Regions from separate parts of the Bradyrhizobium genomosp. III genome, predicted to be linked through region 2. Evidence: predicted binding sites of a transcription regulator. Region 2 holds the regulator's gene; the other holds the start of a gene.
The links. The regulator LexA, encoded in region 2, represses DNA repair genes until DNA is damaged. The targets are predictions, from matches to a motif close to TGTTCNNNNTGTGTTCNG.
Positions count from the first base shown of each region.

Region 1: IC66_RS0108315 (DNA recombination protein RmuC) is a predicted target of LexA. The motif match lies at 2,614-2,631, and genes of this name have one in related genera.

Region 1 is NZ_AJQF01000084.1:3,477-7,480, reverse strand. Features, by position in the region: gene dapE (succinyl-diaminopimelate desuccinylase) at 1-17, shown strand, start outside; gene truA (tRNA pseudouridine(38-40) synthase TruA) at 150-887, opposite strand; gene fmt (methionyl-tRNA formyltransferase) at 894-1,829, opposite strand; gene def (peptide deformylase) at 1,967-2,491, opposite strand; gene IC66_RS0108315 (DNA recombination protein RmuC) at 2,662-3,861, shown strand; gene IC66_RS0108310 (AmpG family muropeptide MFS transporter) at 4,003-4,004, shown strand, end outside.
Region 2 is NZ_AJQF01000336.1:30,981-34,984, reverse strand. Features, by position in the region: gene IC66_RS0127175 (hypothetical protein) at 1-173, shown strand, start outside; gene IC66_RS0127165 (molybdopterin molybdotransferase MoeA) at 397-1,608, shown strand; gene lexA (transcriptional repressor LexA) at 1,785-2,486, shown strand; gene IC66_RS47195 (hypothetical protein) at 3,049-3,483, shown strand; gene IC66_RS0127150 (GAF domain-containing protein) at 3,700-4,004, shown strand, end outside.

The sequences.
Region 1 (4,004 bases), on a different contig from region 2:
CGCGGTATTTCGGGTAGGTGCGGTCATTGCCAAGTATTCCGCCGTCATGCCCGGGCTTGTCCCGGGCATCCACGTACTTCAGTCCCAGCAAGAAAGATCGTGGATGGCCGGGACAAACCCGGCCATGACGGAAGTGGCGGCATCACGCGCTAATAATCCACCTTCATCAGATACAGCCCGTCCGGCGGGGCGACGATGCCGCAGGCGGCGCGGTTGCGCGCCTCTAACGCTGCGGAGAGGTCGTCGGCGGTCCAGCGGCCCTCGCCGACCCAGATCAGCGAGCCCACCATCGAGCGCACCTGGCTGTGCAGGAACGAGCGCGCCGAGGTGACGATGGTGATCTCGCGGCCGTCACGCAGCACGTCGAGCTGGTCGAGCGTCTTCTCCGGTGACTTGGCCTGGCACTCGGTGTCGCGGAACGTGGTGAAATCGTGCTTGCCGAGCAGACGCTGTGCCGCCGCATGCATCGCATCCGCATCGAGCCGGCGCGGCACGCGCCAGGCGTGGCCGATGTCGAGCGCGAGGTTGGCGCGGGTGTTGATCACGCGGTAGCGGTAGTGGCGCTTCACCGCGGAGAAGCGCGCCTCGAACGTGTCAGGCACGATCTCCGCCTCCAGCACCGCGATCGGATACGGGCGCAGATGCGCGTTGAGCCCATCGCGAAAACGGCCCGGCGGAAACTGCTTGTCGATATCGACATGCGCGACCTGGCCACGCGCATGCACGCCGGCATCGGTGCGGCCGGCGCCATGCACCCGCAAATCCGCGCCGGTCATCGCCTTCACGGCCGCCTCCAGCGCGCCCTGCACCGAAGGCAGCGTGTCCTGCACCTGCCAGCCGAAAAACGGCGCGCCGTCATACTCGATGGTGAGCTTGTAGCGGGGCATCGCTGATCAGTTGAACCTCGCTCCCGCCTTCAACGGCACGCCGCGCAGGAAATCCGCGGCCTGCATCCGGCCCTTGCCTTCGCGCTGGATCTCGATGATGCGGATGGCGCCCTCACCGCAGGCGATGGTGAGGTTGTCATCGAGCACCTCGCCCGGCGCGCCCGACCCCTTTGCCAAATCACACCGCAGGATCTTGACGCGCGCATTCTCGCTGACGCCGGCAAGCTCGGCCCAGGCGCCGGGGAATGGCGACAGGCCGTGGATGTGACGCAGCACGGCACGCGCCGGCCTGGTCCAGTCGATGCGCGCCTCGGCCTTGTCGATCTTGGCGGCGTAGGTGACACCGTCCTCGCTCTGCTTCTTGAGCTGGAGCCCGCCGCGCCCGAGCGCGGCCATCGCGCGCACCATGAGATCGGCGCCGAGACGGGAGAGACGATCGTGCAAATCGAGTGCAGTCATGTTGTCCGTGATCGCGAGGCGCTCGGCCATGGCGACGTCGCCGGTATCGAGACCGACATCCATCTTCATCACCATCACGCCGCTCTCGGCATCGCCGTCCATGATCGCACGGTTGATCGGCGCTGCGCCGCGCCAGCGCGGCAGCAGCGAAGCGTGCAGATTGTAGCAGCCGAGTTTTGGCGCATCGAGGATCGCCTGCGGCAGGATCATGCCGTAGGCGACGACCACGGCGGCATCGGCGTCGAACGCGCTGAACTCGTCGAGCGCTTCCTGGGTCTTCAGCGTCTTCGGCGTCAGCACGGGAATGCCGAGCTTTCGCGCAGCTTCTTCGACCGGCGTCGGCTGCAATTGCAGGCCGCGCCGCCCGCCGGGCTTCGGCGCGCGGGTGTAGACGGCGACGATCTCGTGGCCATGCGCGACCAGCTCGAGCAGCGTCGGCACGGAGAAATCGGGCGTGCCCATGAAGATCAGGCGGAGGGGCATGTGGCGAGACAATCCTCGGAAACGAGCAACGTACTCGTCATGGCCGGGCTTGTCCCGGCCATCCACGTTCTTCCGGCCTGCGGCGGCAGAGAACGTGGATGCCGGCACAAGGCCGGGCATGACGGCGGAGAACGTGGTTACTCCGCGCGCTTGGCGGCTTTCTCGAACTTCTTCATGACGCGGTCGCGCTTGAGCTTCGACAGATAGTCGACGAACAGCACGCCGTTGAGGTGGTCGATCTCGTGCTGGATGCAGGTGGCATAGAGACCTTCGGCGTCCTCCTCGTGCACCTTGCCGTCGAGATCGGTGAAGCGCACGCGCACCTTCGCAGGGCGCTCGACCTCCTCGTAATATTCGGGGATCGAGAGACAGCCTTCCTCGTAGACCGAGAGCTCCTCGGACGAGGCGATGATCTCGGGGTTGATGAAGACGCGCGGAAGTGGCGTGGTCTCGCCGTTCTCGTCGCGCTTGGCGAGGTCCATGGTGATGAGCCGCAGCGGCTGCGCGACCTGGATCGCGGCGAGGCCAATACCGGGCGCGTCGTACATGGTCTCGAACATGTCGTCGGCAAGCTTGCGAATCTCCGGCGTGACCTTCTCGATCGGCTTGGAGACCAGACGCAGCTGCCTGTCGGGCAGGATGATGATTTCTCTGAGGGCCATGGCCGCGATTTAAGCCGCGCGCCGGACGCGGTCAATCCGGCCGGGAACCCCGTTAACCCCTCGCTAACCATAAAACTTCAGGTTTCGTTAACCATAAAAATTAGGGGGCTATTAACCATAACCGTTCCCTCTTCGTTCGCTAAGGTCGGCGAATCGCGCTAGAAGGGCCCATGAACGAGATCATCTTCATGCTGGCCGACTGGCCGGTGCGCACGATTGATGCCCTGATCGGCTTCGGCGCCCTTGTCCTCACCCTGCTGGTGACGATCGCCGTCGTGATCGCCCGCTCGGGCCGGCGCGGCGCGGAACTCGCGATGGCGCATGCGATCCGGGCCGACGAGCTCGAGGAGCGCCTGAGCGAGGTGCTGCGCGCCCAGAGCGAATCCTCAGGGAGGGTCGACGCCATGACCCAGGCGCTGGCGGGACGCCAGGCCGAGATGGCGCGCGCGGTCAACGAGCGGCTGGATTCGGTCACCCATCGCGTCGGCCAGTCGATGGAACATTCGACGCGCAACACCATGGAGAGCCTGCGCGCGCTGCACGAGCGGCTCGGCATCATCGACAGCGCCCACAAGAACCTTACCGATCTCACCACCCAGGTGACGACCCTGCGCGACGTGCTCGCGAACAAGCAGTCGCGCGGCGCCTTCGGCCAGGCGCGGATGGAGGCGATCGTCCAGGACGGTCTGCCGAAGGGCGCCTACGAGTTCCAGTTCACGCTCTCGACCGGCAAGCGGCCCGACTGCGTCGTGTTCCTGCCAGACCAGCGCCCGCTCTGCATCGACGCGAAGTTTCCGCTGGAGGCGATGACGGCGCTGCACGACGCCCGCACCGACGAGGAGAAGCGCGTTGCCACGCAGCGGCTGCGCGGCGACGTGATGAAGCATGTCAGCGACATCGCGGAAAAATATCTCGTCACCGGCGAGACCCAGGAGATGGCACTGATGTTCGTGCCGTCGGAATCGGTCTATGCGGAAATCCATGACGGTTTCGACGACGTGATCCAGAAGGCCTATCGCGCCCGCGTGGTGCTGGTGTCGCCCTCGCTCTTGATGCTGGCGATCCAGGTCATGCAGCAGATCATGAAGGACGCGCGCATGCGCGATGCCGCCGACCAGATTCAGACTGAAGTGATCAAGCTCGGCGACGATCTGGGTCGTCTCAGGGATCGCGTGGTCAAATTGCAGAAGCATTTTTCCGATGCGAACGAGGACGTCCGCCAGATCCTGATTTCCGCCGACAAGATCGAGAAGCGTGCAGGCCGGATCGAGGAACTCGATTTCAGCAAGGCGGACGCGCCGGCCGAGGGACCGCGGCTGATCGCGGGCGCGGGCGAGCTGTTTCCGCGGAAGCTCCAGGCGGGGGAGTGACACCGTTTCGTCATGGCCGGGCTTGTCCCGGCCATCCACGGACTTTTCAACGGCACCAAGAACGTGGATGCCCGGGACAAGCCCGGGCATGACGGGATTTGTGGCAGAGGCATCACCCCCAGAATCTGCTAACACCACCCCAT
Region 2 (4,004 bases):
CTCTCCTGCTTGAATTCGCAAGAACCACCTCGGATTCTGACCTTTCCGCCAAGCTGATCAGCAAGGCCGCCGACCTGAAATCCCAGGCCGATCCGCTGCCCGACAAGGATCAAGGGCCGAAGGCTCCCGACGTCGCGATGGACGACGGGCCGGACCGGCCGAGCGGGAGTTGAGCGATGCCGGCCGTGGCACTCGTCATTCTCGTCCTCGCCATCGCCACCCTCCTGCCGATCGGCCTCGTTCTCTGGATCATGCCACGCCAGGCCTGAGCCTGCCTTCGATCCAGGGCCGGAAAGCGGCAAGATAAATTGTGCCCGCATTTTTGCCTCTGCTCCCGCGCTCGGCTAGAAGACTGTCGGAACATTTCGTCCGAACGTGCCGAGCAGGAGTTTCGCCGTGGCCTTGATGCCGGTTTCCGACGCCCTTGCTGCGGTGCTGGCGGGTGCAGAGCCGCTGCCTGCAGAGATGGTTTCACTCGACGAAGCCTACCATCGCGTGCTCGCGCAGGACGTCGCTGCGCGGCGCACCCAACCGCCCCAGGCGATGTCGGCGATGGACGGCTACGCCGTGCGCGCGGCCGATGCGGCAACGATCGATTCCAGGCTGACGATGATCGGTGAGGTCGCAGCGGGCCGTCCGTTCACGGAAAGGGTCGGCGCCGGCGAAGCCGTGCGGATCTTCACCGGCGGCGTCGTTCCCGACGGCGCCGACGCAGTCGTGATCCAGGAGGACACGATCGCCGAGGGCAAGCACATAACGATCAAGGAAGCCGCGATCGTGGGTCGGCACATCCGCCCCGCCGGCGTTGATTTCCGCGAGGGTGACGTCCTCCTGCGCAAGGGAACCCGTCTGACAGAGCGCGATCTCGCCCTCGCCGCTGGAATGAATCACCCGCAACTCGCCGTCTGCCGTCGTCCGAAGGTCGCGATCCTCGCCACCGGCGATGAACTGGTGATGCCGGGCTCGACGCCCGGGCACGGCCAGATCGTCTATTCCAACGGCTATGCCCTGCACGCGCTCGCCCGCAGCGAGGGCGCCGAGACCATCGACCTCGGTGTTGCCGCCGATACGCTGGAGGCCACCACCGCCGGCATCCGCCGCGCGCGCGAAAGCGGCGCCGACGTCCTGGTCACGACCGGGGGCGCATCGGTCGGCGACCACGATCTGGTCCAGCAGGCGCTGAAGGACGAAGGCATCGCGTTGGCGTTCTGGAAGATCGCGATGCGGCCCGGCAAGCCGATGATGCACGGACGCTTAGGGACGATGGGCGTCATTGGCCTGCCCGGCAATCCCGTGTCGTCCTACGTGTGCGCCTTCCTGTTCATGGTGCCGTTGATTCGCGCGCTGTCGGGCCGTTCGGTGATTCATCACCATCGCGAGCGCGCCGTGCTGGGCCGCGATCTCGGCGCCAATGACCAGCGCGAGGATTATCTGCGCGCGCGCCTGGAGCCGCGCGACGACGGCACGCTCGTCGCCCTTCCCGTCAGCCATCAAGACTCCTCTCTGCTTGCGAATCTTGCTGCAGCACAGGTACTTCTCGTGCGCGCACCGTTTGCGCCAAAGGCCGAGGCCGGCAGCCCCTGCGAAGTGCTGCGGCTCCCCGTCTGAACTGCGCGGCCACACGCATTCCGCGAGTTTCGCTCTGTTCACGGTAAATTAAGCAGTTGCGGAACATGTATCGAACATATAGTGTCCGTTCATGATTTGTTTCGAGGATGTAGCGGCTTATCGCTGAACTCATCGTCTCGGAATCGAACGACATCAACCGGGGGACTTTGGTCGAGATGTTAACGCGCAAACAATACGAGCTTCTGCGGTTCATCAGCGAACGCTTGAAGGAAAGCGGCGTGCCGCCGTCCTTCGACGAGATGAAGGATGCGCTCGACCTGCGCTCGAAGTCAGGCATCCACCGCCTGATCACCGCACTCGAGGAGCGCGGCTTCATCCGCCGGCTGCCCAACCGCGCCCGGGCCATCGAAGTGATCAAGCTGCCGGAGCTCCAAGCTGCCGCCGGCAACCGACGCGGCTTCACGCCAAGCGTCATCGAGGGCAATCTCGGCAAGCTACGCGCGAGCTCCAGCCCGTCCGCGGACGAGGGCGAGCGGCCCGTTGCGGTGCCCGTGATGGGCCGCATCGCGGCCGGCACCCCCATCGAGGCGTTGCAGACCCGCAGCCACACCATCAGCGTGCCGCCGGACATGCTCGGCTCCGGCGAGCATTACGCGCTCGAAGTGCGCGGCGATTCCATGGTCGAGGCCGGCATCCTCGACGGCGACATGGCGCTGATCCAGCGCAACGAGAGCGCCGATACCGGCGACATCGTGGTGGCGCTGATCGACGACGAGGAAGCCACGCTCAAGCGCTTCCGCCGCCGCGGCGCCTCGATCGCGCTGGAGCCCGCCAATGCCGCTTACGAGGTGCGCATCCTGCCGCCGAACCGCGTGAAGATTCAGGGCAAGCTGATCGGGCTTTACCGCAAGTACTGATACCGGAGTCTTCAGCGCCTCGCGCGCGCCTTCGGTCGGCATCGCCGATCAGAGATTGGAGCGGATGATGGTCCGCTCCGGCTGGATAGTCTTTCTGGTTCTGCACAGATTGTCCGGCCCCTCCCCCTTTTCGCGACATCCTCGGCAGGCCGCGGGAAGCAACATCGCTTCGCGGCCTTTCGAGTTCGAGGGGGACAGCCCAAATGCGCCGGATCGTTTGAGCGCAGCCGCAGCAACGCTGGTCGCATCATCATGTCGGCTAGGACACGGCCGTGATCCAGAAAATCCGCAACGACCGCAATGCAGCGCGCACGCAGCCGAGCTGACGATACTCGGGCTGGCTGGTTTCGCCGGTCGTTGACGCGCGCCTGCCAAATGCACGGAAGCCGACTTTGTTCCTATCGAATTCGGAAAAGATGGAAAAGATAATGTGATCGGGGCTCGCGGATCCCAGCCGCAGATTTGCCTACAACCAAGCAGACCGTCACGTGCTTCCACTCTGGTAGGGGCCTGCGCCTCCAAAAGGGGTGCGGGTCGCTATCTCTGCATAGAGGAGCACCCGATGTGTGACTACAGCCTGCATGCCGTCGCGACGCGCCCCGCAGAAGTCGGCGAGACGATCGTCACGACAACATTCCGCGGCACCTCGACGCGCGGCTTCGCCTCCGAAGCCGATCTCTCCGTCGCGGTCTGCCTGCTGCCGGGAACGGAGCTCGCCTTCGCCGATAACGTCCGTTACGACAACCGCTGGATCTGGACGCGCACCGTCAACTCCCGCGTCGGCAAGTTCGGCAAGATCGATCCGCACATTCCCGATCGCCATCATGATGCGATCGAATTCCCGGACGGCAAATCCGTGCTGGTGACGCAGCTCGTCGAGGGCCAGCGCGCAACCGTGCTGCAACTGCCGGTGACCCAGCCGATCGGCGAGCGCGAGCACAAGCCGCAGATCATCGCCGACAGTCGCCCGACGGTCACGCGACTGCCGATCGGCTGACGCCCTCCGGCCCGGCGGGTCCGGGGCCAGGATTGAAATGCCGTCGCCGGCCGATGCCGGCGAGCCCGGTGGGTTTGTGTTTCACGAAATTCGATCGGCGAGCGCCGCCGCACCTCGTCGCCGCACGAAGTTTGGGCCGTCCTGCCTGAATTTTGAACCTCCGCTCCGCAGCCAAATGACCGATGCTGTCGTGGTTTGAGGCGGCGGACACGCTCGATGAAAACCTTTATTCGCGTTGTTGAACTCTGGGTGCCTGACCGGACGCGCATGCGGCTGGAATTCGGCGGCGGCCTTTACGATGAAGGGCTGTCCGCGTTCAAGGCCGTCAGCGAAGAGCTGCACTTCGGATATGACGAGGGGCTTCCAGGCAAGACCTGGGCCTGCGGCCATCCCGTCATCCTCACGAAATTCGCCAACTCCTATTTCAAGCGGACCGATCAGGCCGTCGCCGCCGGCCTCACCTGCGGCGTGGCGGTGCCGGTGTTTGCAGGCGAATTTCTGCAAGCCGTGATGGTGCTGTT